4 regions of the Shewanella sp. 38A_GOM-205m genome follow, and region 1 is predicted to be linked to each of the others. Evidence: predicted binding sites of a transcription regulator. Region 1 holds the regulator's gene; each other region holds the start of a gene.
The links. Region 1 encodes MetJ, which represses methionine synthesis genes. Its sites were predicted from a motif close to TAGACGTCTAGACGTCTA; they were not measured.
Positions count from the first base shown of each region.

Region 2: serA (phosphoglycerate dehydrogenase) is a predicted target of MetJ. The motif match lies at 3,424-3,441, and genes of this name have one in related genera.
Region 3: metK (methionine adenosyltransferase) is a predicted target of MetJ. The motif match lies at 2,082-2,099, and genes of this name have one in related genera.
Region 4: metE (5-methyltetrahydropteroyltriglutamate--homocysteine S-methyltransferase) is a predicted target of MetJ. The motif match lies at 1,905-1,922, and genes of this name have one in related genera.

Region 1 is NZ_JADP01000020.1:56,176-63,462, reverse strand. Features, by position in the region: gene N512_RS23030 (4Fe-4S dicluster domain-containing protein) at 1-107, shown strand, start outside; gene nrfD (NrfD/PsrC family molybdoenzyme membrane anchor subunit) at 104-1,048, shown strand; gene N512_RS0113185 (conjugal transfer protein TraF) at 1,199-2,392, shown strand; gene N512_RS0113180 (sulfite exporter TauE/SafE family protein) at 2,395-3,138, opposite strand; gene metJ (met regulon transcriptional regulator MetJ) at 3,215-3,529, opposite strand; gene metB (cystathionine gamma-synthase) at 3,745-4,905, shown strand; gene N512_RS0113165 (bifunctional aspartate kinase/homoserine dehydrogenase II) at 4,922-7,287, shown strand, end outside.
Region 2 is NZ_JADP01000003.1:49,885-57,171, reverse strand. Features, by position in the region: gene N512_RS0103420 (response regulator) at 1-968, shown strand, start outside; gene ygfZ (tRNA-modifying protein YgfZ) at 1,027-1,992, opposite strand; gene serA (phosphoglycerate dehydrogenase) at 2,102-3,331, opposite strand; gene N512_RS0103405 (DUF2238 domain-containing protein) at 3,490-4,095, shown strand; gene N512_RS0103400 (helix-turn-helix transcriptional regulator) at 4,307-4,972, shown strand; gene N512_RS0103395 (curlin) at 6,946-7,287, opposite strand, start outside.
Region 3 is NZ_JADP01000008.1:105,120-112,406, forward strand. Features, by position in the region: gene tkt (transketolase) at 1-1,697, opposite strand, end outside; gene metK (methionine adenosyltransferase) at 2,143-3,294, shown strand; gene N512_RS0109660 (hypothetical protein) at 3,360-3,689, opposite strand; gene N512_RS0109665 (GNAT family N-acetyltransferase) at 3,716-4,252, opposite strand; gene N512_RS0109670 (deoxycytidine triphosphate deaminase) at 4,382-5,329, shown strand; gene N512_RS22715 (GGDEF domain-containing protein) at 5,459-6,319, shown strand; gene N512_RS0109680 (hypothetical protein) at 6,376-6,585, opposite strand; gene N512_RS0109685 (META domain-containing protein) at 6,680-7,093, shown strand; gene N512_RS0109690 (dicarboxylate/amino acid:cation symporter) at 7,180-7,287, opposite strand, start outside.
Region 4 is NZ_JADP01000029.1:42,251-49,537, forward strand. Features, by position in the region: gene metE (5-methyltetrahydropteroyltriglutamate--homocysteine S-methyltransferase) at 1-1,829, opposite strand, end outside; gene N512_RS0115315 (LysR family transcriptional regulator) at 1,995-2,897, shown strand; gene N512_RS0115320 (HDOD domain-containing protein) at 2,946-3,668, opposite strand; gene N512_RS0115325 (GDSL-type esterase/lipase family protein) at 3,813-4,433, opposite strand; gene N512_RS0115330 (TonB-dependent receptor) at 4,531-6,480, opposite strand; cobalamin riboswitch at 6,573-6,765, opposite strand; gene N512_RS0115335 (DUF805 domain-containing protein) at 6,906-7,253, opposite strand.

The DNA of each region.
Region 1 (7,287 bases):
TGGCGACTCTGCTCAACACCCGCGTGACTTATCAGGACAAGACCCATCTGGGAACCAAACCCAGAATCTACCGTATTCCTGTCAAGAGAGGGGGGATCCAATCATGAACAATACTTGGGGCGATATGACGCAATACGACCCTGTCACCTGGCACTGGGTCATAGCCGTTTACCTCTTCTTGGCGGGGTTGTCGGCGGGTAGTCTGTTGATTGGGATCGGGCTGCGTTGGGTGCAAAACAAGACAGAGGGTGACAGCGGCATTCTCAAGGCCGCAGCCTTGATAGCGCCAGTGGCTATCTGTCTGGGGATGCTGTGTCTGGTGTTTGACCTGACCAAGCCATTCCACTTCTGGCTGATTCTGATCAACTATAACCTGACCTCTGTCATGTCCATCGGGGTGTTGGCGCTGTTGGTTTACATTCCGCTGACCTTTGCCTATGCGCTGGTCGTGCTGAAAGATGATCTCGGCAACTGGGGTCTGGGTTTCCTCAAGGGGATTGCAGAATCACTGACTGGCCTGCGCAAGACCATGGAAGTGCTGCTGTTCGTGCTGGCGATTGTCGTGGGTGCCTATACCGGCTTCCTGATCTCTGCCATGAACGCCTACCCCATGCTGAACACTGCCGTCTTACCGGCACTGTTCCTGGTGTCCGGCTTGTCGGCCGGTGCGGCTGCCAACGCGGTAGTAGCGCTGCTGCTGTTCAAGACAGACAAGCACTGCTCACAGCTGGGACGGATGCACGGTTTGGAATTGCCGGTAATGGCGGCAGAAATCCTGTTCCTGTTTATGCTGTTCTGCGCGCTCTACTTCAAGGGGGGCGCTGCTGCTGCCGCGCTGGCATCACTGACAAGCGGCGTCTGGGCCAGCGTGTTCTGGATTGGGGTTGTGGGTATAGGTTTTGGTATCCCGCTGCTTTCCATGCTGTTGCTGCCGGCGAGTACCCGTCACACCAAGGGAGCCATGCTGGCGGTAGCCTGCTGCAGCCTGACCGGCGTGCTGGCACTTAGACACTTTATTCTCTATGCAGGTCAGAGCTATCTTGGTTAACAAGCACTTCTGAACCTGTTTGAGCCTCAGCCCGTATCATTTGGTACGGGCTTTTTTGTGTTTGATGCCATAGTTTCATCGAGATTTGGACTATCTTTAACCCAGGTAACCGCTGTGCCAGGTTACAGATAAAAGCAAGAGGGTGATGGGATGAAACTGAGTCTTTTGACACTGCTTATGACGGGGTTTGCCAGCACGCTGGCGCTGGCTGGGCAGGATGTTTATGAGGCCCGCGCCGATGCCATGGGCGGCGTTGCCGTGGCGGCCGGTAATCGTGAGGCGGCGGCCTTTTCCAATCCGGCGCTGCTGGCTTTGCCTTCGCGCCGCAGCAATGACTTCAGTTTACTCATTCCAACCATAGGCGCCGATGGCGCCGATAAAGATCAGATGATCGACAAGTTTGACGCCCTGCAGGATAACTATGACGCCCTGGTCAATGCCATAGACGCCGCCGACACAGCGGCTATCGATGACTACCGAAAGCGCCTCAGTGGTGACTTGCAATCGCTGCAGGGCAACAGCGCCTATGTCAGCGCCGGTATCAATATGGCTTTGGTCATGCCCTCGGATGGTTTTAATTATGCCTTTGTATTCAAGAGTTATCTCGATGCCTTGGGAATAGCCGAAATCGCTGCCGCGGATATTGATGCCCTGGATAATTTGGACCCCAATAATCCGCCGGAAATCCAAGATTTAACCTCCCAGGGGCGAGTGGTGGCCGGGGCGGTTTCCGAGCTCGGGGTTGCCGTGAGCTATCCGCTATCTATCGTCAATATGCCGGTGACAGTGGGAGTCACCCCCAAGCTGCAACGGTTGGACAGTTTTAATTATGCTGTCAGCGCCAATAACTTCGATGCCGATGATTTCAACGATGATGATTATCGAAGCGATGACACAGGCTTTAACCTGGATATCGGTCTGGCATTCCAGCCATTGGATGGTTTGGTTATCGGTGTCAGTGGTCGTAATCTTATCGAGCGGGACTTAAGCAGCATAGAGGCCGGCGGCGTGCAGCTTACCTATCAGGTGAAACCTATGGTTACCGCAGGGGTGGCCTATGACTGGGCGGCCTTTTCACTCAGCAGCGACTTGGATCTTACCGACAACGACAAGTTTGCCGAGCTTGAGGGCAGCCGCTATTGGCGTTTGGGCGGTGAATACCGGCCTGCTGACTGGGTTGCTTTACGGCTCGGTTATCGCCAGGATCTCAATGATCACACCGCCGATCTTTATTCACTCGGGACAGGGTTCGCCATAGGCAACAGTTTCCGGCTGGATCTCACCGGCATGTTCGGCAGCGATGACGCCATAGGCGGCGTACTGCAAACCAGCTATCACTTCTAAAATTAACCGTTGATGAGCGCCAGGCTTGATTTGATGGTCAGCAACAGGGCGCTCAGCGCGCACAGCGCCAGCGTCAGGACTCGGGTCTTCTCTTTATCCACCCGGCCCACCAAGCGGCTAGCCACCAGAAAACCGAGAAATACCGAAGGCAGCAGCAACAGCGAAAGCCATAGGTGTCTCAAGGTCAAGAGGCCAAAACAGCCGAGAATAATCAAGGCTATCAATGAGCTGAAGATGAAGAAGGCCGACAGCGCTGCGCGGAACTGACTGGCATCCTTACCCGCCAGCAGCAGGGCCATCGGCGGTCCGCCTATGGCGGCCACGGTACCGAAGATCCCGGAAAATATCCCGGCAATAAACAGGCTGAGGCGGTTGATCTTGATGCTGTACTTTCTAAGGCTGAGGAATACGGCTACGGCCACAATCAAGGCTATGGTCAAGCCCAGAATAGGCTGCGGCGCCAGCAACAGCAGGGTGGCGCCAATCAGGCCGCCGGGAAGCCTTCCCAACAAGGCATATTGCAGGCCGTTGAATTCCAGGTGGCCACGCTCGCGTACCAGTGTCAGCAGGGCGATGGAAAAACCCATGGCGATAACCGGGGCAGGAACCAGTTCCGGATCGACGATATACAGCAAAGGTGTGGCCACCACGGCCAAGCCAAAGCCTATCAACGACTGGGTCAGGGCGCCGGTAAATATGATCAGGGACGCCAGTAGCAGGGTGACGGGATCTATCAGTGACAACATTCGCAAGCCCCAAAAAAGACAAGGATCGCACCGCGATCCTTGTTCAACTATAAGGTAATTCTGAGGGACAACACACTTACTCCATGTCTTCCCATTCTATGCCCATGGCATCCATCATGCGCTTGGCCTCTTCCGGGATGCTGTCGGGTTTGTCTTTGGACAAATCCCCATCGTTGGGCAGTGGCTGGCCGGTATAGGCATGCAGGAAGGCTTCGCACAGCAGTTCGCTGTTTGTGGCGTGCCGCAGGTTGTTTACCTGGCGCCGGGTGCGCTCATCGGTCAATACTTTCAGCACCTTCAACGGAATAGAGACAGTGATTTTTTTCACTTGCTCGTTCTTCTTGCCGTGTTCGGCATAAGGGCTGATGTATTCGCCATTCCATTCAGTCATTGATTCACCTGTGATCTCACTAATTCGCAGCAGATTTTAAACCCTTACAGGATACAGTCAAATGATTGCCTGCAAAATCTGTGCAATATGAACAGAAATCCATACATTTGGACGTCCAAACGTCTTGATGCCTATTGACGGCTGGATGGTCATTGGTTAGATTTAGACGTCCAGACATCTTTATGGTGTCGAACCTCAGCATTCAGGAGTCGATTATGACAGAGCGGCGATTAGCAACCACAGCGGTCCGGCAGGGCATCGAATCAGACAGCCAGCACGGGGCCGTGGTGCCACCCATCTATCTGTCGACCAACTATGCCTTTGATGGCCACACTCAGCCAAGAGCCTTTGATTATAGCCGCTCGGGTAATCCTACCCGCTCCATTCTGGGGGATGCCTTGGGGGAGCTGGAACAGGGCTGCAGTGCGGCAATCACAGCGACCGGCATGGCGGCCATTACTCTGGTGGTCAACCTGCTGGGGCCGGATGACCTCTTGTTGGTGCCCCATGACTGTTATGGCGGTAGCTATAGGCTGTTCACCAATCTGGCTGCCAAGGGCCAGTTTCGCTTGCAGGTTTTGGATCAAACCGACCCGCAAGCACTCGCCGCTGCCCTGGCGCAAAAGCCGCGCATGGTGTGGCTCGAGACGCCGTCCAATCCGCTGCTGCGGGTAGTGGATATTGCCGCTATTGCCGAGGCGGCCCACCAGCTGGGCGCATTGGTGGTGGTCGACAACACTTTTTTATCGCCGGCGCTGCAACAGCCTTTACTGTTGGGGGCCGATATAGTGGTGCACTCGACCACTAAATACATCAATGGCCACAGCGATGTGGTGGGCGGCGCCGTGATTGCCAAAGATCCTGAACTGGCAGAGCAGCTGCACTGGTGGTCCAACACGCTCGGGCTGAGCAGTGGCGCCTTCGACAGCTACCTGACCCTGCGTGGCCTGCGTACTCTGGCGCTGAGGATCCGCGAGCATCAGGCCAATGCCGAGCGCATAGTGGCGCTGCTAAGCCAGAGTCCCGTGGTAGACAAAGTTTACTATCCGGGGCTTAAGAGCCACCCAGGTCATGAGATTGCCGCCAGGCAGCAGAGTGGCTTTGGCGCTATGCTGAGTTTTGAGCTCAAGGGTGATGAGGCGCAGGTGGTTGCCTTCCTCGGCGCGCTCAGGCTGTTTTCCGTGGCCGAGAGCCTGGGAGGGGTTGAGAGCCTGGTGGCCGTGCCCGCCACCATGACCCACAGAGCCATGGCGTGTGATGCTCGCGCCGAAGCCGGCATTAAAGACACGCTTATCCGCTTGTCTGTGGGCATAGAAGATGGCCGGGATCTGCTGGATGATATCGCCGCCGGATTGGCTGCAGCCGCAAACTGTTGAATTGAAGGAGCTTGAGATGGCACGTTGTCACCTACATAAGTTTGGCGGTTCCAGTCTCGCCGATGCCGATTGCTACCGACGGGTCGCCCATATTTTGCTGACCCATGGTCATGCAGATGATCTTGTAGTGGTTTCCGCCGCCGGCAAGAGTACCAATTTTCTCTATAAACTGCTGAACCTGAAGGAATCCGGCGCTCTGTGGCAGGAAGAGCTGCAGGTGCTTGTCGGTTATCAGCAGAATCTGATTGAACAGCTGCTGGGCAATGAACAGGCACGTCAACTGCGGGAGCGTCTGTCTACAGATAAGGCGCAACTGGCCAGTTTGTTGTCCTTGCCTGAACTCAGCGAATACCAATGCAATCAGGTGGTGGGTTTCGGTGAACGCTGGTCGGCCAGACTGATGGCGGCGCTACTGAGGGAGTCAGGTGTCGCCGCTTCCCATGTGGATGCCCGCAGTTTGTTGATTGCCGATGAGGGCGCAGTACCCAGGATTCGCCTCGATGAATCCCGTGAAAGGGTACAGCGACTGCTGGCCGAGCATCCCGATGAGCGCCTGGTGATCACCGGCTTTATCTGCGCCAATAGCCAAGGCGAAACTCTGCTGCTCGGTCGCAACGGCTCCGACTTCAGTGCCACTCTTATAGCCAGCCTGGCCGATATCGACAGGGTGACTATCTGGACAGATGTCGAAGGGGTGTTCAATGCCGATCCCAACAAGATTGCCGATGCCAGGCTGCTGAGCAGTATGTCGCTGGCTGAGGCCGACCGCCTGGCGCGGCTCGGCTCCCCGGTACTGCATTGTCGTACCCTGCAGCCGCTGTTTGATACCGAGGTCAGCCTGGCGGTGCGTTCGAGCTACGCCTCGCATACCGACTTTACCCTGATAGCCCCCAAGAGTGATGCCGCAAGCGCTCCTGTGGTGACCAATCTCAATCAGGTGTCCCTCTTGAGCCTGGAGTTCAATGGCACCCAGGCTCAGACTCAGACGCTTGATGCGCTCAATGAGGCGGGTTTGAACCCGCTGGCCTACTGGTCTCAGGGGCAACACAAACTTGAGCTGGCCTATACTCCCGAATTATCCCGCCAAGTCTGGCAGTTACTGGAAGCGCAGACATCCGAGCTCAAAATTCAAAGCATTACCGAGGACAGAGAGCTTGGGCTGGTAGCCCTGGTAAGCAGTGGCGCCGGCAGTTATCGCCGCAGCTTTGCCCGCTTGCTGAGCCGTGAAGCGCGGCCTCTGTATCAGGACCAACTCAGCCTGGTCACCCTGGTGCCCAAATCGCAGGTGAACCTGCTGACCCAGAAGGTGCACAGGCGCTGCGCCGGCCCCCGCAAACGCATAGGCGTTATTCTGCTGGGGGTGGGTAACATAGGCGAAGCCTGGGTGGAGTTGTTCGGCCGAGCCCGCGACGGCCTCAAACGTGAGCTGGAGGCCAGTGTTGAACTCCTGGGCTTGGCGAGTTCGAGCCGTGCCTGGATCTGCAATGAAGGGATCTTTGGAGATGACTGGCAGGCAAGGTTTGAAGCCGAAGCCACCCCTTGGCAGTATGAACATCTGTTCGAACAGCTTGCGTTGCTGCAAGCCGATGAACTGGTGGCGCTGGATATCAGTGCCAGCGCCGGACTGACACTACAGTATCCTGAGTTTTTTGCCCGTGGAATTCATATGGTCAGTGCCAACAAGTTGGCCGGCTCCGGGCCATTGCCTTTCTACCGCGAGCTGAAACAGCAGTTGGGTAACCGCCGACTGTTCTGGCGTTACAACGCCAGTTGCGGCGCCGGGCTGCCGGTGCAGCACGCGCTCAATGATTTGCACAACAGCGGCGACAGGGTAGAGGCTGTCGGCGGTATCTTCTCCGGCACGCTCTGCTGGCTGTTTGAGCATTTCGATGGCATCAAACCTTTCTCCGAGCTGGTGCTGCAGGCCAAAGAGCTGGGGATCACTGAGCCGGATCCCAGGGACGATCTTTCCGGGCGTGACATGCAGCGCAAGCTGTTGATTTTGGCTCGAGAAATAGGTCTGGAACTGGAGCTTGAAGATATTCGCTTAAGCTCTCTGGTGCCTGAGGCGCTGGCCGACATTCCGCTGGATGAGTTCTTGCAGCGGATCCCCGAATTGGATGCCGCTCTCGCGCAGCAGTTTGCTGCCGCGGCCGAGCAAAACAAGGTGCTGCGCTATGTGGCTTCATTGGAGCAGCAAGATGGCCAGGTTAATGCCGAAGTCTCTCTGCAATGGGTCGAGCGTCAGCATCCATACGCCAATCTGACCCCGGGAGATAATGTGTTTGTCATCCGCTCGGCCTTCTACCAGGGTAATCCGCTGATCATTCGCGGCCCAGGTGCCGGCAGGGAAGTGACTGCCGCGGCAGTACAGTCGGATCT
Region 2 (7,287 bases), on a different contig from region 1:
TCCTCGGCGATGACTATAAGCTCAAGGTGGCGATAGATGGCCCAAGAGCGCTGGCGTTGGCGCAGAAGAGCCCTCCGGATCTGATCCTCCTGGATGTGATGATGCCGGGCATGAATGGCTATGAAGTTTGTAAGCGTCTCAAGCAGGAACCCATGACCAGCCATATCCCGGTGATCTTTGTCACCGCTCTCTCTGAGGTGGCCGATGAGACCCAGGGCTTTGATTTGGGGGCTGTCGACTACATCACCAAGCCTGTCAGTGCCCCGATAGTCAGAGCCAGGGTACGTAACCACTTGGCCCTCTATGATCAGAAGCGTTTGCTGGAACAACAGGTGCGCGAACGTACCCGCGAGCTGGAACAGACCCGCTTCGAGATCATCCGTCGCCTGGGCCGCGCCGCCGAATACAAGGATAACGAGACCGGCTTACACGTTATTCGCATGAGCCACTATGCCAGGCTCCTGGCGCAACAGGCCAAACTGCCGGACAACTTCTGTGAGCTGCTTTACAATGCGGCGCCCATGCATGATATCGGCAAGATAGGTACTCCGGATGCTGTGCTGAAAAAACCGGGGAAACTGGACGCCGAAGAGTGGCGAATCATGCAGCAACACGCCGAAATCGGTGCCGAGATTATCGGTGAGCACCCGGATCCTCTGTTGCAGATGTCCCGGCGCATTGCGCTGACTCACCACGAGAAGTGGGATGGCTCAGGTTATCCCAATGGCTTGAAAGGCAATGATATTCCCATTGAGGGGCGAATCGTCGCCATTGCCGATGTCTTCGATGCCCTGACCTCGATTCGACCTTACAAGAAGGCCTGGAGCATAGAAGATACCATGGCGTTACTGGAGTCTGAGTCGGGGAAACACTTTGACCCTGAACTGGTGGAACTGTTCAAACAGATACTGCCCCAGGTGATAGAGGTGCGTGATACTCACATGGAAACTGAGTCCGGCACCGAATAGCGACAAACTGCGGATAAAAATAAAGGCGCCGACGGCGCCTTTATTGGGTCATTCATTGTTACTCCTGCTCTTCCAGAGAGTAGGGCAGAGGCAGTACCGTCAGTTCGCTGTTTTCATCATCAGCGATGCGGAATTTGGCGCCGACTTCTGTGTCATTGGCCAGCACTGCGGTCAGCAGCAACTCGCCATTTCGTTGTACGGCTTCAATAATGCTGCCGCCCTTACGAAAACCTTCATCCAGCGCCATCTCCAGCGTGGTTTCCGGGGTGACATCGACAGTGGCTTTACCCTTGAGAATATAGAGGGCTCGCTTGTTGCCGCCGCGATACTTCATTCTGGCCACGGTTTCCTGGCCCATGTAGCAACCTTTGGTGAAGCTGATGCCGTTGATGGCCTGCAGGTTGCACATTTGCGGTACAAATTGGCCCATGTGTGATGCCGGCAGGTTAGGGTAGGCGGCAAGGATTTCCAGCTCTTGCCAGGCACTGGCATCGACTGGAGACTGCTGCTGGCACAAGGCATCGGCCCGGGCCCTGGGCAGAACCAGAATAAAGCGCTCGCCGTCCTGCAGTACCACGCCGTCATCGACAGCACTCACTTGCTGCTCTGGACTGAAGCCCGGGAACTGCTCTGCCAGCCAAGTGGCAGCCTTGGCGCCGGCTACACCCACGAGACTGTAATCGTCGCTGACATCGACCAGTTCGGCCTTACTGAACACAGCGTACTTCTTCAGTTGCGGCAAGTCGGCAGCCAGGGTATCCCTTGGCATCATCAATATCAGGGCATCACCCAGGGCAAAGGTTCTGAAACTTGAAAGCATTTTGCCTTTGGGATCGCAGTGAGCGCCCCAACGCCACTGTTCGGCCGTGAGAGAGCTGATATCCGTGGTGACCTGACCATGGATAAAGCTGCGGCCCTGTTCGCCGGTAACGGCAAGCAGACCCAAGTGAGATAGGCGGGAAATAAGCAGATCCGGAATGCCGGCATCCAGTGGCCAATCGGGCTGAGAAACGCAAATGCTCATAACAAGATCCTGAGATTGAAGGCATTAAGAGATCTGCGATTGTAGCGGATTTGACAGAAATAAACAGGGCGCCGATAGCAATATGGCACCCTGTGAAAGCCTCAAAAAATCAGAACAGCAGTCTGGTACGGATAGTACCTTCGATAGACTTGAGTTCTGTCAGTGCTTCTTCAGCCTGGGTGGTATCTACCTCCATCACCACATAACCTATGGTAGCCGTGGTTTGCAGATACTGGGCTGAAATGTTGATGCCTTTCTCCGAGAACGCCTGGTTAATCTTGATCAGAATACCGGGGCGGTTATGGTGAATATGCAGCAGGCGGGAGGCATCTTTATGCTGCGGCAGCGATACTTCCGGGAAGTTGACTGCCGACAGGGTAGAGCCGTTGTCTGAGTATTTGGCCAGCTTGCCGGCAACCTCAATACCTATGTTTTCCTGGGCTTCTTCTGTGCTGCCGCCTATGTGTGGGGTCAGTAACACATTGTCCAGGCCGCGCAGCGGGCTTTGGAATTCGTCAGTATTGGACTTGGGCTCAACCGGGAACACGTCGATGGCGGCACCAGCCAACTGTTGCTCCTTGAGTGCTACCGCCAGGGCGTCGATATCCACCACAGTGCCGCGGGAAGCATTGATCAGTATGCTGCCTTTGCGCATCATCGCCAGTTCGGCCTGGGCAATCATCTCTTTGGTTTGTGGGGTTTCAGGCACATGCAGGCTGACCACATCGGCTTGAGACAGTAACTGCTCCATGGAGTGTACCTGCTGGGCGTTACCCAGCGGCAGCTTATCTTCGATATCGAAGAAGATCACTTTCATCCCCAAGGTTTCGGCGAGGATCCCCAGCTGGGTACCGATATGGCCATAACCTATGACCCCCAGGGTCTTGCCACGGGCTTCGAAGCTGCCATTGGCGCTCTTGAGCCAGCCACCACGATGGGCCAGGGCGTTGCGCTGCGGAATACCGCGCAGCAGCATGATGATTTCACCGAGTACCAGTTCGGCCACGCTGCGGGTATTGGAGAAGGGCGCATTGAACACAGGAATACCCAGTTGCTCGGCAGCCTTGAGATCGACCTGGTTGGTGCCGATACAGAAACATCCTATGGCAACCAGCTTTTCCGCCTGTTGTAATACTTCTTGGGTCAGTTGGGTACGGGAGCGGATTCCGACGAAATGGGCATCTTTGATCGACTGCTGCAGCTCTGAGCCGGAGAGTGATGCCTTGTGATACTCGATATTGGTATAGCCAGCCCTTTCCAGCACATCGACGGCTGATTGGTGGACGCCTTCCAACAACAGGATTTTAATTTTATCCTTGTCCAGCGAGTGTTTCGCCATGATATAGGTACCCTCTTGATTATTAACTAATGTACGTATGCTATGATGCTTTTGCCCATGCCCAATCAAAGTAGCACTTTTTTCAGGTGAAGTGGAGGGCTAGATGGCTAAAGTATTTTTTCCTAATTGAGAACAATCACTGGCATAAGGAAAGTGGCTTGAAAAACACAATTATCTGGCTGGTCGTTTATTTTGTGGTACTTATCTGGTCGGCGATAGCGCCTAAAGATGATTTCACTTGGTGGCTGGAAGCGCTGCCTGGGATGCTGGCACTGCCGATACTGTTTTTTACCCGCAAACGTTTTCCGCTGACCCCGCTGCTTTATGGCCTGATTTTGGTGCATTGCCTGATACTGTTTGTCGGCGCTCACTACACCTATGCCGAGGTGCCGCTGTTCGATACTTTAGCGCAGTGGATGGGCTCTGAGCGTAACAACTACGATAAACTGGGTCATTTGGCCCAAGGGTTTATCCCGGCAATGATTGCCAGAGAGATACTGCTGCGTAACCAAGCTGTGAAACCTGGTGCCTGGTGTGCTTTTCTGGTCAGTTGTTTTGCCTTGGCCTTGTCGGCTTTCTATGAACTGATTGAATGGTGGGTTGCCGCGGCTACAGGCACAGGTGCCGAGGCATTTCTCGGCACCCAGGGCTATGTCTGGGATACCCAGTCGGATATGCTGATGGCTCTTATCGGTGCCATCGCCGCCTTGCTGTTTTTATCCTCATTTCATGACCGCCAGTTGCAGCGTCTTGGCACCGATTGACAGGTCGGGACAGAGAGAGCCATATACAGTCTTTACAATATTTCATCTGGCAATGCGACTAAAGATTGTTAGAATCATACTTTATGGTGATGAAAACCGGACACTATCTGGTCAGAATCATCTGATACTTTTTGTGTAAGCTCACGGAAAGTGATTAAGGAAGCTATCCCTTTAGGGATATGAGCGAGACTTTTCAGGGAGAAGAGTAAATATGAGTAGTATCAATGAGTTGGTTTTTATAAACCAGATAGCCGCCCCTTGTCATTTGGCCATACTGGCCGAGTCCATTGGTCTTAAGACCCGTATAGTACGCCACCCGGAACAGTTGGATCCGCAGAAGAGCGATAGTACTTTCTATCTAATTTCTCAGAAGGGGTCGGCGCTGGACAATAAGGGCATTCCTCTGCTGGCCAGCCGTCTGGTCTCTCATGTTCCTGTCGCCCTCTATCAAGTTGCCAGAGGTTCACTGGATCAGGAGTCGGCTATGTTGCTGGGGATCCGCGGGGTACTTTATTCAGATCAGCGCATCGATCTTATGCTTACTGGCCTGCGCAAGATGGTGGCCGATGAGCTCTGGTACGACAGAACCCTTATCAGCAAGATGTTCCGTAAGCTGGTCAAGACCTTGGACACTGGCAATGAGATGTCGGCCGATACGGTTTCCATGCTGCAGATGTTGACCCGGCGTGAACGTACCATTATTCAACTGGTTTCCAGTGGTGCCAGGAATAAAGAGATAGCCCAACGTCTGTGTATCAGTGAGCATACGGTCAAGGCGCATATTTCATCGATTTTCCGCAAGACTCAATCTCGTAATCGAGTCGAATTGTTGCGTTGGGCCCAGACCTATCAGAGTCACTTCGATCTCATCAGTTGATTTGTCGCTAGATCCAGCCTGAACTTGGCCCCGAATGGGGCTTGTTTATGCTTTGATGGCTTTTATGTAAGCCAAGTCAGTGGAAAATTCCTGTCAGAGTGCGGCAATCGCCGCAGCTTTGAGCTTTTTTGCGCGTCGGGAATGGCTTTCAGCCAAAGCCATGATAGCCGTTGTGCCAGCGGCGTAAAGTCGTGGAGCTTAAGTATTCCAATCTGTCCATAGCTTGCGCTCATGAGCACACTCGTCACCGGCGAGTGTTCGCCTTCAGCTACGTTATTTGCGCCAACGGCTGTCGGCGACACCGAGGAGGGATTGGAGCAATTCTGTGAGAGCTAACTTGTTTGAAGCTACCTATATGCCTGCAGACATACTCCTCATTTTCAGGCACAGGCGGAACTGTGACCGTCGAAAACAAGGATGTTTTCGTCGAGGCTACAGGGACGTATTAACGCCGTGTCACAGGATCGCCTGTGCAAGAGCCCACCGCAGGTGATGGGCTGCAACTTAGCTGGCAGCTAAAACCAGGTTTATTAGTGATATTTGGTTCAAAGCCATGATAGCCGCTGTGCCAGCGACCTAAAGTCGTGGTGTAAATGCCTCCATGCACAAGGGCCAGCTCGCCTTCCTTGGCTCGCGCTCATTTCGCAACATTCGCCTTGCTCGACCTTCGAGCCTCGACATCCCTGTCTCGGTTACGCCATTTTGCAACAACGCCAGCGGCGGCTCCGAAGGGGGAATTGGTGCAATCATAGCTTTGCTAGAAATTGCTTATATACCTACAGACATACGCCTATTTTCCAGACACAGGCGGAACTGTGACCGTCGAAAACAAGGATGTTTTCGTCGAGGCTACAGGGACGTATTAACGCCGAGTCACAGGATCGCCTGTGCAAGAGCCCACCGCAGGTGATGGGCTGCAACTTAGCTGGCAGCTAAAACCAGGTTTATTAGTGATATTTGGTTCAAAGTCATGATAGCAGCTGTGCCAGCGGCCTAAAGTCGTGGTGTTCCACACCACACTGGACGAGGGGCTTTGCTTGTCCAAAGCCCCTTGCATCCCCAAGGATACCCCGACGTAGCCGAAATCCCCGCTGGCTTATGAAGCAAATTGGCTACTCAGGACTCGCCAAATGCATCCATGCATAAGGGCCAGCTCGCCTTCCTTGGCTCGCGCTCATGAACTTGTCGCTTCGCAACATTCGCCCTGCTCGACCTTCGAGCCTCGACCTCCCTGTCTCGGCTACGCCAATTTACAACAACGCCAGCGGCGGCTCCGAAGGGGGAATTGGTGTAATTCTGTTAGCACTGAGTAGCTTGAAACATCTGAAGTGTCTGCAGACATACACCTCATTTTCAGGCACAGGCGGAACTGTGACCGTCGAAAACAGGGCCGAATTTTGTTCCTGACAAATTCGGCATTTCCTACGTCCATGTAGGTCAGATGTTTTCGTCGAGGCTACAGGGACGTATTCACGACGTGTCACAGGATCGCCTGTGCGAGAGGCGCACCGCAGGTGATGGGTTACGTCTGTGGTCAAAAACCCGGCAAGTATTGGTGAGGGATTTAAGGCTTAAAGCAATGCTAGCCGCCGTGCCAGCGGCGTAAAGTCGTGGTGTAAATGCCTCCATGCACAACGGCCAGTTCGCCATCCAAGGCTCGTGCTCGAAAGCATGTTGCTGCGCAACTCTCGCCGAGTCACAGGATCGCCTGTGCGAGAGGCGCACCGCAGGTGATGGGCTGCAACTTAGCTGGCAGCTAAAACCAGGTTTATTAGTGAGATTTGGTTCAAAGCCATAATAGCCGTTGTGCCAGCGGCGAATACTCGCCTTGTTATTCGATGTTTATGGTATGGGGTTCCCAAGAAACCGCTGGAACCATGAGTTTTCAAGCCACAATGACTCACGCTCAGTTGGCAATTGGGCAAACAAAAAGGGAGCCAAGAGGCTCCCTTTCGCATAAAGCACCAGAGTGATTAGTTCTGGATAACAGTGGCAACGTTGTAGTCACCGCTTTGGGTTACGCTGATAGCGTTGCTGGTACCGGCCTGAGAACCGACAACCAGGTTTTCGTTACCGCTTTGGGTGATCATCAGGCTGTTACCTGTACCAACTACGGCGAAGGCGCCGCCGTCAACACCGCTCACCCAGTTGTTGTCGCCGCTTTGAACGATTTGAGCCAGGTTGTCATCACCCAGGATCAGCAGGTCTACCAGGTTGAGGTCACCGCTTTGAGTGGTTTCGATATCGGCATTGTCATAGCCAACAACAGTGACCAGAGCTTCGTTGGCGCTGCCATCTTGCTCCATATCAACTTC
Region 3 (7,287 bases), on a different contig from region 1:
TTAACCGCCAACTCGACTTCGCTGCCGGTGGCAATGATGATCAGCTCAGGCGCGCCTTCGCAATCCACCAGCACATAACCGCCCTTGGCCACATCGCTCAGTTGCTCGGCGCTGCGTGGCATCTGGGTCAGGTTCTGACGCGAGAAGATAAGTGAAGTTGGACCGTCTTTGCGCTCTATGGCGTACTTCCAGGCAATGGCAGATTCTACCTGGTCACATGGGCGCCAGGTGCTCATGTTGGGAGTCATACGCAAAGAGGCAATCTGCTCAACCGGTTGGTGAGTCGGGCCGTCTTCACCCAAGCCAATGGAGTCGTGGGTATAGACCTGAATGTTCTGCACCTTCATCAGCGCAGCCATCCGCATGGCGTTACGGGCGTATTCCATAAACATCAGGAAGGTGGCGCCGTAAGGTACAAACCCGCCGTGCAGGGCAATACCGTTGATGATGGCGGTCATACCAAACTCACGCACACCATAGTGCAGGTAGTTGCCGCTGGCATCTTCGGCCGAAATAGGCTTGGAACCTGAGTACATGGTCAGGTTGGAAGGCGCCAGGTCAGCACTGCCCCCTAAGAATTCCGGCAGTATTTTACCGAAGGCTTCCAGGGCATTTTGCGAGGCCTTACGGGAAGCGATATTGGCAGGGTTAGCCTGCAGCTGCTCTATATAGGCTTTGGCATCGGCGTCAAAGTTGGCTGGCAGTTCACCGTTGAGGCGACGCTTGAGCTCGGCAGCCAGTGCGGGGTGAGCGGCTTCATAGGCGGCGAACTTGTCGTTCCAGCTGCTTTCGGCGGCCTTACCGGCTTCCTTGGCATCCCAGGCGGCATAGATTTCAGATGGGATCACGAATGGGTCGTGCTTCCAGCCCAGGAATTCACGGGCGGCGGCGATTTCAGCATCACCCAGCGGCGCACCGTGGCAGTCGTGAGAACCTGACTTGTTGGGAGAACCGTAACCTATGATGGTCTTGCAGCAGATCAGCGATGGACGCGGATCGGCCTTGGCGGCTTCGATGGCGGCGTTGATAGCTTGCGGATCGTGACCGTCGACACCGGCAACCACGTGCCAGCCGTAGGCTTCAAAGCGCTTGGGGGTATCATCACTGAACCAGCCTTCAACATGACCGTCGATGGAGATACCGTTGTCATCCCAGAAGGCGATCAGTTTGCCAAGACCCAGAGTGCCGGCCAGAGAGCAGGCTTCGTGGGAGATACCTTCCATCAGACAGCCGTCACCCATGAAGACATAAGTATGGTGATCGACAATATCGTGACCGTCACGGTTAAACTGAGCCGCCAGAGTCTTTTCCGCAATCGCCATACCTACGGCATTGGTGATGCCTTGGCCCAGAGGCCCTGTGGTGGTTTCGATGCCGGGAGCATAACCATATTCAGGGTGGCCCGGAGTACGTGAGTGCAGTTGACGGAACTGCTTGAGATCTTCAATGCCCAGATCATAACCCGCCAGATGCAGCAGTGAGTAATGCAGCATGGAACCATGGCCGTTTGACAGCACAAAGCGGTCGCGGTCAGCCCATTGAGGGTTCACAGGGTTGTGCTTGAGGTGATCCCGCCACAGGACTTCGGCGATATCTGCCATCCCCATGGGAGCACCGGGGTGGCCGGAATTGGCCTTTTGGACAGCGTCCATACTTAAAACACGGATAGCGTTAGCGAGTTCTTTACGGGAAGACATGCTCTCTCCTGCTTGATCTTAGAGGTCTTGGGCAAAATGGAGCCATATTTTCCCCTACCGGGCAGAAGGACGCAAATAAAATTCGCCCACCCACGGCGCCAAAAGCAGCCCAGGCTTTGCTTTGTGTTTACATTTGCGCCTCATTTGCGAAGCCTGCCGCTCACAAAGCTGTCAACTTGCCTGTCCGCTGATCGCTTTCAACGCAAATGCCAAGGCTGAATTGCCAGAGGAAAAGTCTAGATTCAGATACAGATGAATCTGATAAATTTCAGCAAAATAGCTGAAAACAGTAAAAAAAGATTTTAGTCATTTGAGCCGATTCCTGCGCCATGGCGCACAAATATTTGCGACAAGGGGTGTCATCCAAGTCGAATTCTACTAAAATGGCCGTCTAGATGTAGATGCTTCTACACGTTTGAATTCCACAGACGAGATTTTCCGAATTATGGCAAAACACTTGTTTACCTCTGAGTCGGTCTCAGAAGGACATCCAGATAAAATCGCCGATCAGATTTCTGATGCGGTACTCGACGCGATTCTGGCTCAGGATCCCAAGGCCCGTGTAGCCTGTGAAACCCTGGTCAAGACAGGCATGGTACTGGTAGCCGGTGAAGTCACCACCTCTGCCTGGGTCGATATTGAAGAACTGACCCGTAAAACCGTTCGCGAAATAGGTTATACCCACTCAGATATGGGTTTTGATGCCGACAGCTGTGCGGTACTGAACGCCATCGGCAAGCAGTCCCCCGATATCAATCAGGGTGTAGACCGTGCCGATCCCAAAGAACAGGGTGCCGGTGACCAGGGTCTGATGTTCGGTTACGCCAGCAATGAGACTGACGTGCTGATGCCGGCTCCTATCACTTATGCTCACCAGTTGGTTAAGCGCCAGTCCGAAGTACGCAAGAGCGGCGCTCTGCCTTGGCTGCGTCCCGATGCCAAGTCTCAGGTGACTTTCGCCTACGAAGACAACAAGATTGTCGGTATCGATGCCGTGGTACTTTCTACCCAGCATTGCGACAGCGTCAGTCAGGCGGATCTGGTGGAAGGCGTGATGGAAACCATCATCAAGCCAGTATTGCCAGCCCAGTGGCTGAACAAGGACACCAAGTACTTCATCAACCCAACCGGCCGTTTCGTTATCGGTGGTCCCATGGGTGACTGTGGTTTGACCGGTCGCAAGATCATCGTTGATACCTATGGTGGCATGGCCCGTCACGGTGGTGGCGCCTTCTCAGGTAAAGACCCATCCAAGGTTGACCGCAGCGCCGCTTACGCTGCCCGTTACGTTGCCAAGAACATAGTGGCTGCCGGTCTGGCGGATCGCTGTGAAATCCAGGTGTCTTACGCCATTGGTGTGGCCGAACCGACTTCCATCAGTGTGGAAACCTTCGGTACCGGCAAAGTCTCGCAAGAGCTGCTGATCCAATTGGTTCGTCAGCACTTCGATCTGCGCCCATACGGCCTGACCGAGATGCTGGATCTGGCGCGTCCCATCTATCAAGGCACCGCCGCTTACGGTCACTTCGGCCGTGATGAGTTCCCATGGGAGCAAACCAACAAGGCTGAAGCCCTGCGCGCCGACGCAGGTCTGTAATAGACTCAGCTTGCAAAAAAACCGCCTCAGGGCGGTTTTTTTATATCTATTTATCAGGCGATATCTCAGTAGCAGTGATCGAAATGAGCCGTTTCCATACAGAGGTAACCCAACTGCTCGGCCGATAGCGGCGTGATATCCAACACTTTCATTGGAGTGAATTCGGTATCGGTCAACAGACGGATCTGCACCTGATAACTGTTGCTGCGCCCACAGTCGAAACAGACGCCCAAGGCTTGCAGCAGATAATGCGGCTTGCCATCGATTTGGGCTTCAAAGGCCTTTGCCTGTTCGCCCTGCAGCGCCAAAACAGACACCATGTATCTGACATTATCCCAGGCAGATAGCCTTAGCGACTCACAGGCTTGCAGTAGGGTTTCTGGCGTGTTTTGCATCTTGCTCTCCCGCGTCAAAGCGGCTGTTAGCCCAGCAGCAGATAAAAATCCCTGCCGCAAAGGGTGACAAAGTCCAGGGTGCGCATGCGGCCATCCCTGCTATGGGCTCGTATAGACGTCTCGTTGTCCTCGGCGATCAGTGCCAGCCAAGGCGCACTGATGTTGGCTCTGGCGGTGCCGTAAAGCTTATCAAACACGCCCTTGCCACGATAATCAGGATGCACCCAAACCGGGCCGTAATGCAGAGTTTGCTGCCAGTTCAGCCCCAGGTCAAAGCGATTCTGGGCCAGTTGCCGACTGAGGGCCTGACATAAAGGCGAATGCTTGAGTTTATCCCAACTGCCGGTTATCAGATAACCGACTACCTTAGTCGCGTCCAACGCCAGCCACACATGACCGGCGGCCACCAGAGGTTCAAGCTCCTTGGCTGAAAAGCCCTGCCCTTGCATGCCCTGTGTACGCTCTCTGGCACTCAATTCGTCCTGGCCGAAGCGCTGCTCCAGGCTGGCTATCGTCTCAACATCGGCCGCCTCAGCCTGGCGGTATTGCATGGTTTCCGGCATCAAAAAGACTCAGCAATAAAAGAAGCCGCATTATAGCCAAAGCCTGTTGCAGCCGCACTCGATTTGCGAAATTCCCATACTGCTTCCACACTTAAAGTTGAACTTAAGCCACTCGACTCAGGAAGAGATATGCTCCCGGATACCATAGACCCAGGCAAGAGCCTATTGGAAAATGAAAGCCACAGACTCAACCTTATTCGCTGGATGCATCAATGTGAGCTAATGAAACGTTACTACCAGGCCGACAAAGTCTTTGTGCTGCAAAAGACAGATCAGGGATTCGAAGTCATTGTCAGCGCCGCCGATGCCAGCCACAGGTTCCCGCCCGGCAAGGTATTCTCTGCAGATGAAAGTGTATTCCAGCGTATGGTCGATAGCCCACCCGAGGGCGTCAATCTGGATCTCACCCGCTCCACCAATGATGACAACCCAAAAGAGTTCAGCAATGTCCTGGGGATTCTATCCCGGCCAGTGCTCTGGCCCGACGGCTCGGTATTCGGTTGCCTGTGTGTCATCAATGCCCATGCCAACGAACAGCAACACATAAGCCCTTATATGCTGGAGCCGTTCCAAATTCTGCTGCAGCAAGACTTGGCGCTCTTATGCCAGAGTCACAGAATTGAGTCGCTGTCCATGCGCGACCGGGAAACCGGCATGCTCAACCACTACGGCTTTATCATGATGGCACCCAGGCAGCTTAATCTCGGCCGCCGCTTCGGTGCTCATTCAGGCATTATTTTTTTCGAGTTGATACCCGGGATGAATATGGATGCCGAAACGCTGGCACGTCACCATAGAGAACTCGGCAACCTGATCCTCAATACCATAAGAACCGCAGATATCGCTGCCCACTATAACGACAGCCAATATGTCCTGCTGGTGTTTGTCGATCTGGAGCGGGATCTGGAGCATATCATCAAACGCCTTGAACGGCAGATGAGCCAGTTTTCGGCCCCATTACAACTGGACTCCAGCAGTTGCTTTTTCAGCCCTGACTCTGCCGCCAAGCTGGCGCCTATGCTGGAAAGTGCCAGGGCGGGACTCAAGTCATCCAAACAGCAAAAGAAAGAAGCATGAGCCCCTTGATTCAAAGCACAGAAGAGACGTTAAAAAGACCCAGATCCAATAACCGAATGTTTTCATTTTATTAACGCACGCAGTTGGGTATTCTGAGGCAATCCTTGCCATCACAAATACTATAACTATATGCATGCGCAACTGACGGAAAGAACCAGCAGCTTAAGAGACCATCCCAACGACCCTTTGCAGCTCGACCATTGGCAGAGTCGCTTGGTTACTGTCAGAGAGATGTTTCACGCCCAAACTGTGCTGTTACTGCAACATATGCCAGATACCAAGCTGCAGGTCCTGAGCCACAGCCCGGCGGCTGAAATCCCAACTGAATTTGAAGGTATCGCCTCCCTGCTGCAACACTTTGCAGCTAACCCGGCGGAGACCATCAAGTACCCACTTCATTGGTCCGATGGCAAGCTGTTTGGCGAATTACTGATCCTCAATGGCAAACCCAAGGTGGCATTAGAGCAGTTGCAGTCTTTGCTCGAGCCTATGCTGGCGCTGCTCAAGGCCGAGCTTGGACAGTTGCAACTGATGGAGCAGCTGGAGTCTCTATCTCTGCAGGATGAACTCACCTGTATGCTCAACCCCAGAGGCTTTAATCTGTTGGCGCCGAGGCAACTGAGCCTCAGTCGCCGTTTGGGCTCCCATGCCGGGCTTATGCTGCTGGAAGGCAAGGAGCTGGATTCAAACCGTATTGCCGGACTGCAGCAGGAACAATCCCTGAAAATGCTGGCACGGGTGATACTGGAGAACATGCGCGAAGCCGACATATGTGCCAGATTGAATCACAACCAGTTCATTATTCTGGCATTTGTGGACAGCCAGGCGCACCTGGATATCCTCGCCAGTCGCCTGAAAAAGCAGGTCAGCCGCAGTGATTGTGGCCTGCAGTTATTGGTGGGGCAAAGCTTCTTTGCACCGGACTCCCACTTCGAACTCTCACCCATGTTGGAACAAGCAGAGCAAGATCTGCTGCAATATAAAACTTAACGCCAATCCGGGATAAGCCGCTTATGTTGAGTAAACCAAGCTGCGAACTTGGGCGATTATTGCGGTTTTTGATCCTGAGCCTTGGCCCATTGGATAAAAATAACCACGGGATAAGGGGACATGAATACCAACCCCAAACCTATCAGTGAGGCAATGATCAACATTCCACTGACCTCAAGTGCCATATCGGTCAACATGTAAAGCCCAATGCCGCCAAGCAGCATTAACACACCTATCCAATGTAACAATTTCAGAAGGCCTATCACTGAGTTAGCCCTGGATATCACCCTTCTCCCCCTTTTTAATCCGCGCTATTCTTGTCACACTATAGAGGCTTAATAGACTAATGGAAAAATGACCATGATTAAGAAAACCTTCGTAGCCGCTGCGCTGCTATTTGGTCTGGCTGCATGCCAAACCACCCCGGATACCCAAGGTCAGTATCTGCCACTGGAAGGCAGCTGGCATGTAGAAAGCATTATGGGGCAACCCACTATAGATTACAGCCCTGCCCAGTTGGTTTTTACCAATGACGGCAAACTGTCCGGCAACAACAGCTGTAATAACTTCTTCGGAACCTATTCCCAGGAAGGTCAGAAGCTGAAACTTTCCCCGGCCGGCAGCACAATGAAAGCCTGTGTCGATGCCCTGATGGCCCAGGAGCAACTGGTGATGCAAGCTTTGCCTCAGGTAACCCAAGGTGAAGTCAGCAATGGCAAACTCTTGCTCAAAAGCGATGACGGCAAGGTGTTACTGCAACTCAGCAGCCTCTGAGTTCTGCCTCAAGTCATAAAAAAACCGCCCTCCGGCGGTTTTTTTATGACTGCAACACACTCTCAGTCGCGCTCATATTGCAAAATTCAGCTGCGCCCTTCCTCTGCAGCGCTGACGGCATTCTGCTCGGCTATCAGAGCACTCTGCTGCATATCAGCGTTATAGTGCTCTATATCCAGCTCATTTTCCGACTT
Region 4 (7,287 bases), on a different contig from region 1:
AGCGGCAAGCCTTCCCGAAAAGCCGGCTCATCAATCTGAATAATACCTATACCCGCCCGCTCCAATGCCACCACTTCATCACGTATCGCCAGGGCCAACTGAGTCGCTATCTGCTCGCGGCTGATATCCTCGCGGGCAAAGGACCAATGCAATATGGTCACAGGCCCGGTCAGCATGCCTTTCACCGGTCTGTCGGTGAGACTCTGGGCATATTCGGCCCAGTCGACTGTCATCGCCTTGGGACGGGTCACATCGGCGTAGATCAGCGGCGGCTTGACACAGCGGGAACCATAGCTCTGCACCCAGCCCTGTTTGGTAAAACCAACGCCATCTAGCTGTTCACCAAAGTATTCCACCATGTCGTTGCGCTCGGCTTCACCGTGTACCAACACATCTATCCCCAGCTTGAGCTGACGTTCTATGGTATCCCGGGTCACCTGTTGCAGCTGCTCTGTGTACACTGCATCGTCCAACTCACCCTTGCGCCAGCGGCTACGCAGGTTACGAATGGCTGCCGTCTGCGGGAATGAACCTATGGTAGTCGTCGGCAACAAAGGCAGCTTGAACCTGGCCTGCTGGGCTTGTCTGCGCACCTCAAACTCATGGTTTCGGTTGTAATCGGTTGCGCTCAGGGCATCGATTCTGGCACTGAGCTGTTGATTACGCCCCTGCGCCCTGGCCGCGCGCCGACTCCGGCAACGGGCGACCACGGCTTTGGCATTTTCAGTCTCAGGCGCCTCCAAAAGCGCCTTGAGCTCCTGCAACTCGGTGAGTTTTTGCCTGGCAAAAGCCAGCAGACTTTTAAGCTCGGGCGCCAGTGCGGTCTCCACCTCGAGATCCACCGGGGTATGCAACAGGGAGCAGGAAGTGGCGAGCCAGAGCCTGTCTCCCAGATCACGCGCCAGTGGCGCCAACTGCTCGGCCACAAGATCCAGATCGGCGGCCCAGACGTTACGGCCGTTGATCACCCCAACCGACAATACCTGCTCTGGCGCCAGTGCATCGACAGAGGCCTGCAACTGCTCGGGCGCAGTGACCAGATCCAGGTGAATACCCGCCACCGGCAGTGCCGACAACAGACTTTGATGGTGGGCTACAGTGCCGTAATAGGTTGCCAGCAACAGCTTGAGCGGCGCCGACTTGAGCACGCCGTAGGCCTGATTGAAGGCCTGCTGCCAGTTGTCATCCAGCTCAAGTGCCAGCGCAGGTTCATCCAATTGCACCCATTCAACACCCTGGGCGGCAAATCGGGCCAGAATGGCTTGATAACATTCCAGCAGCGCCGGCAGCAGTGTCAAACGGTCAAACTCTGAGCCCACTGTCTTGGACAGATACAGGAAAGTGACCGGCCCCAAGAGTACCGGCTTGGCAGTGTGACCCAGCGCCTGAGCCTCGGTCACCTCTTCAAACAACTGTTCCCAGGCGATATCGAAGCGTTGATCTTCGCTGAGCTCAGGCACCAGATAATGATAGTTGGTGTTGAAGTACTTGGTCATTTCAGACGCCGGCGCATGCTTGCCGCTGGGCGCTCGGCCACGGGCAATCCGGAACAGGGTATCGAGATTGACAGCGCCGCCGTCACGGTGACGCTCGGGGATGACCCCCAGAGTCGCACTCAGGGTCAGCACCTGATCATAGTAAGCAAAGTCACCGACCGGCAACTGCGCCACCCCGGCGTCGGCCTGCCACTGCCAGTGGGTACGCCTAAGCTCCCTGGCAACACTCTCTAATTCGGCCACGCTGGACTCACCGCGCCAATATTTCTCCAAAGCAAACTTGAGTTCACGTCGACGTCCGATACGGGGAAAGCCAAGACTATTTAATTGCATAATGTATACCATCCTTTATAAACTGTGCAGCAAGTGACTGGCGACGCCGAAACACAACAAATCAAACCGGGCGTCTGGACGTCTAGAAGTTTATTGTGCTAGTCTCAGCACAGGCAACCGAATTGAATTCAAGGGCAACATGAGCGGCATTCATGTGGAGAGGAAATGATAGAACTGAGACACCTTCGTACTCTGATAGCACTGAAAGAAAGTGGCAGTCTGGCCGGCGCGGCGAAGAAACGTTTTGTCACCCAGTCGGCGCTGTCGCACCAGATTAAAGAGTTGGAGACCCGGATTAACTCCCAGGTATTTGTTCGCAAAAGCAAACCTCTGACTTTCACGCTTGAGGGCAGTCGCCTGCTGACCCTGGCGGAAGAGATACTGCCCCGGGTACAGGAAACCGAATTTGTGCTCAAACGCGGTCTATCTGGAAGCAGCGGTCCCTTGAAGGTGGGTATTGAGTGTCACAGCTGTTTTCGCTGGCTGATGCCTGTGATGGAAGCCTTTCATCAGTCTTATCCGGATGCCAATCTGGATCTCTCCAGCCGCCATCTGTTCGACTCTCTCAATGCGCTGGAAACCGGTGAGCTGGATATAGTGCTGACCTCAGATCCTGTGCCCGGTCATGCCCTTGCCTATCAGCATCTGTTTGATTTTGAAGTGAGACTGGTGATGGCCAAAGATCACCCTCTGGCAGGCAACAGCTATATTTTGCCGCAACAACTGGCCAGGGAACCTATTATCAGTTATCCGGTACCGCTGGAAAGGCTGGATATTTTCCGTCACTTCCTCGAGCCGGCCGGAGTGGTGCCCGGCCCACAAAAACGCTGTGATCTCACCAATGTGTTGCTGCAACGCATCGCCTGTAAAGAAGGGGTTGCTGCCTTGCCCAACTGGTCACTGACCGAAGCCCAGGGCTTGAGCCTGACCTCGGTGAAACTGGGGCAAGAAGGCCTGAAACGGCCGCTGTTCGGTGCCTACCGCCGCGACAGCAGCAATAGAGTGCAGCTGCAAAGGCTGCTGGAATTAATTGCCAAAGAGGGATTACAGCGTCAGGACAGACACTGACTGAGCGGCTGCCACCGTCCCTGAAAGTCGGCGGCAGTCACAAAGCATTTAGAGAGGATTCAGCAGCAGACCGCGCTGGGACAGTACCCTTCTCAGTACCAGTCCGGGTGAATTGGGATCCCGGGTCTGTCTCAGGTTATGGGCGACCATAAACTCGCTTTGCAGCTCATCATCCAACCCCAGAGATTCAAAAGCTTCCACCGTCAGCGTCTGCTGCTGGGTCTCTATCAGGGTCTTGATAATGCCCAGCGGGAAGCACTGCTCGGCTTCGGCGTTGAGATAGGCAAACGCCGTCAGGGCAATAATCTGACCAAAGACGCTGAACAGTGCCAGAGTCTGCACTTCATCCGCGTCTATCTGCACCCCTTGCATCTGATGCAAGCTGTCCACAGACTCGGTCGCCACGGACTCGGTCAGGCGCCAATAGCCAAGTACCAGTTTACGGTATGGCTGCGGCAGTTCATCGAGCCGCTCTTTGAGATAAAAGCTAAAGGCATAACGGTAGATATTGACCTGTCCCAGACGCACCAATGCATCCTTGAGGCTGCGGTTTGGCTGAACGGAAGGAGAGAGCGCGTTATTGCTGCGCCACAGCAGATGAGCTGCCAGAGCGGGATCGGTCGCGACAATATCGATCACATTGCGAATATCGCCATCAGCAATAATGGCCTTCTTAAGCGGGATCAGGATGCCGCGGCGCCCTATCACCTGCTCTTCGTTGGCAATAATGGCACGCACTTGAGTAAAAACCTGCTGCTCAAGATCTGTCATGTGATTCTTTAAACCTGTTGTTATTTATTATGGAGGCACTATTGCCATTTATTATGGCAGAGAATTTACCCATAAAACGCCCACCAGGGTCAAGTTGAATCGATAATTAGCCCGGTTTTTGCCAAACAGAATCAAAAAGTAGCATCAAAAAGCGCCCGCCTCCTGCAGCCTGGTAAAGATGACTTGTGCCAAACGCGAATACCCCTGTTGATTGAGATGCACAGTATCGGACTTGAGCTCGTTTGAACGCAGCAGCTCGGACAGAGTCTGTTCCAGCAAGATGGCGCCGTGCTTGTCGGCCAGTTCGGCATACAAAGGCAGGGGGGACAGCAGCAGGCTCTTTTGCGGCACAGCCAGCAGCACTACCGGAATTTGCCGGGCTTTGGCCTCAAGTAACATGGCCTCAATGTTTTGCGCCAATTGCACCTGGCTACGACCGCGGAGAATATCGTTACCGCCTTCGAGCAAAATAAGCAGATCCGGCTTGGTTTCATCCAGCAGTGCCGGCAAACGCTCAAGCCCGGCAGCAGATTGCTCACCGGAAATCCCGGCGTTGATCACCTCACAACGGCACAACTCGGCCAGACGGCTGGGATAATCCTGCCCGGCCTTGGCACCAACGCCTTGGGTCAGGCTGTCACCGAAGGCCAGCAGTTTGCCATTGCTGCCGATATATGCCAGCTTGGGCTCGGAGCAAGCCAGCAAAAGCAGCGACAACAGGGCTATGGCCACGCCTCTCAAACCATATCTAAAATCAGCTTTCATATTTCGACTCTTGCCTCCTTGTCGGTGAGTACTTTCCAACTAAAACAGATAGAAATACGGGCAGAAAAAAGCCGGGAACCCCCGGCTTTCTATGCTATCAGAAGCGATAGCTGACGCTGAATCTCAGCGCCCGGCCGCTACCCGAGTAATAACCATCGCCCCAGGTACTGAAATAACCTGAGCTGGCGTATTGCTTGTCAAACAGGTTGTCGACCCTCAGGCTGGCAAGCCAGGCATCTCGGCTGTAGTTGAGGGCGATATTCCCCAGCCAATAGCTGTCCAGTTTATCGTGCTGGTTGCCATTGTCACCCTCCATATATCTGTCACCCAGATACTGACCCTCGACAAACAGCTGCCAGTGCTGACCAAAGTCCACACTGGTGTAGATACGCCCGGAATGCTCGGCCACCCAGGAGAGAGATTTGCCTTTGTTGGCGCCTTCAGTAAATTCGGCATCGATATAGTTGTACTCAAGTCCCAACTGCAGCATTTCATTGAGCTGCCAGTCCCAGTCGAGGCTGGCGCCATAACGGCGGGAAGCATCGGCGTTGACGTTGGCGCCGGGGAAAGCACCGCCGATAGGCATATCAGCACTGGGGTCAAAGACAATTTCATCTTCCAGCGACAGTCGGTACAGGTTCAGACGCAGGCTCTGGTTGCTCAAGGTCCAATCCCAGCCGGCTTCAATGGAACGGCCGGTCTGCGGCTTGAGGCCGACGACTGTTGGCGGCGTATAAGCTTGCTCATCGACCTTGGCGAAACGGAAACTCTCATCACCGCGAAGATAGAATCTGTGGCCTTCCAGCGGCCGATAGTTGAGCCCCAACTCGAGCGCGTGAGCGTCTTCATCCAAATCTATGCCATTGGGGTAAATCTGACCGTCCTTGAGTTCATCCTTGACCTTGGCATAGCGCCCGCCCACCACATAGCTCAGGCTGTTGGTCAGCGGCACATTGGCCTGTAGATAGGTGCTGGTCATGGTTTGGGTATTGCTGCGCTGCATATAACTGAGATCGAACTCGGTTTCACCCCGTTGAATATCGGCGCCTATGACTATGCTCAGCTCACCGTTGCGGGTCTGATAACGCCCCAGCGCCTTGGGATTGAATTCCAACAGCGAGCGCTCGTTACGACCTGGGCTACCATAGCTGACACTGGACACCAGAGTATCGCTGTAGTTGAGGTCCGCAGCCAGGGCCCAGTTGGCGTGCACCTGGCGCTGGAGATGAGCACGCCAGGCAGAAGTCATCTCATGGTTGTAATCACCCGGCGTCGATGTCGCCTGGCGTGGGTCGGCTTCAAACTGAGCCAGGGTCAGTGAGCCTGGAGTCTGGCGCTTGTTATCGTAGTAACTGCCTTCGACAAAGAAGTTGGTCAACTCTGAATCATATTGCAGACGCCCCAGCACAGAACCGGTTTCGTTGGCATTGTTTCTACGGTAGTTGTCGCTCTCGTTGTAAGCAGCAGCCAAATAGTAACGCCAGTTGTCATTGATGGCGCCGGACAGATCCCCACGGCCTTCGTAGGTGTCAAAACTGCCACCTGAGAGGGTCAGGTTGCCACCGCTGGCACTGGGCGCCTTGGTGATAATATTGATCACTCCGCCGACTGCCTGATCACCATAGAGCACCCCGGCGCTGCCGGAAAGGATCTCTACCCTTTCAATCTGATTGACCGCAATGGCACTCAGGCTGGGGGCGGCAATATCGATATTGTTGAGTCGGCGACCATCTATCAGTATCAGGGTGTTATTCACCGCTTGGCTGGAAGAGAAACCGCGCATCGCCAGCACAGGCCCTGAGTTATTGTCCGATATTTGAATGCCACTGCGGCCACGCAGCAACTCGCTCAGATTACTGGCACCGCTTTGCTGAATATCGGCGGCATCTATGACCACCACATTGGCGGCAATATTGAGCGGCGTGTCATCCTGACGGCCAATGACCACCAGCTGTTCATCCACGGCCTGGGTTGTAGCACTCGCCATGACGGGAACTGAGGTAAATGCACCGCAGAGCAGCGCGAGATGATTTAGTTTGAAACCCATTTTCCTTTGACTCCTGAAAGGGAAACGGGGCAAGAGTGCCACGGCAGGGAGAGCCCCTTGGCTGCCGCATTTCGAGATCTGCCCACCGAAATCATCGAAATACCTCCAGGGCCGGTCTCCGGACTTTGGCTATGCGGTTGACCGCGCAAGACCCGGCTTTTATGACGCCACTTGGGCGCGCCTGTCTCTCACCATTTACCGTTGCGGGGGCAGTGCCGGATTCTCACCGGCTTCCCGATTATCCCCGGTCTTTCATTCCGGGGCACCACGAGAGGTTGACTGAAATACTGTGCTGTCATTCCCGGCCTAGCCGAGAGCGGGCATTATAGACGTCTATATGGATGAATGTCTAATTTTGACGACGACTGACCGCCGCAGATTTACCCTAAAAACAAAAAGGGAGCCGAGGCTCCCTTTCCATTATCTTAACCCAGCTCTTTGGGGTTACTGCCAAAGCGGTTGTCACCCACTTCGCTGTCCTGGCAGTAGAAGACCAGCAACACTATCCAACCTATGATAGGGATAAATGCCAACAACTGCCACCAACCACTGCGGTCAGTGTCGTGCAGACGACGCGCGGCAACTGCAATAGAGGGCAACAATAGGCCCAAAGAATAAATCAGCCCCAGCACTGTGGTACCCAGCGCATAGTCAATAGCACTGACAACCAAGCTGAAAATGATATAGAACAGAGTGAACATCCAGTATTCTGTCCGACGGGCCCGACCGGTAAAGTCGGCGTATTTTTTGATGGCTCCGATGAAATGTTCCATGTTTTCTCCCAATAACAGATCCAAGATCCGATAA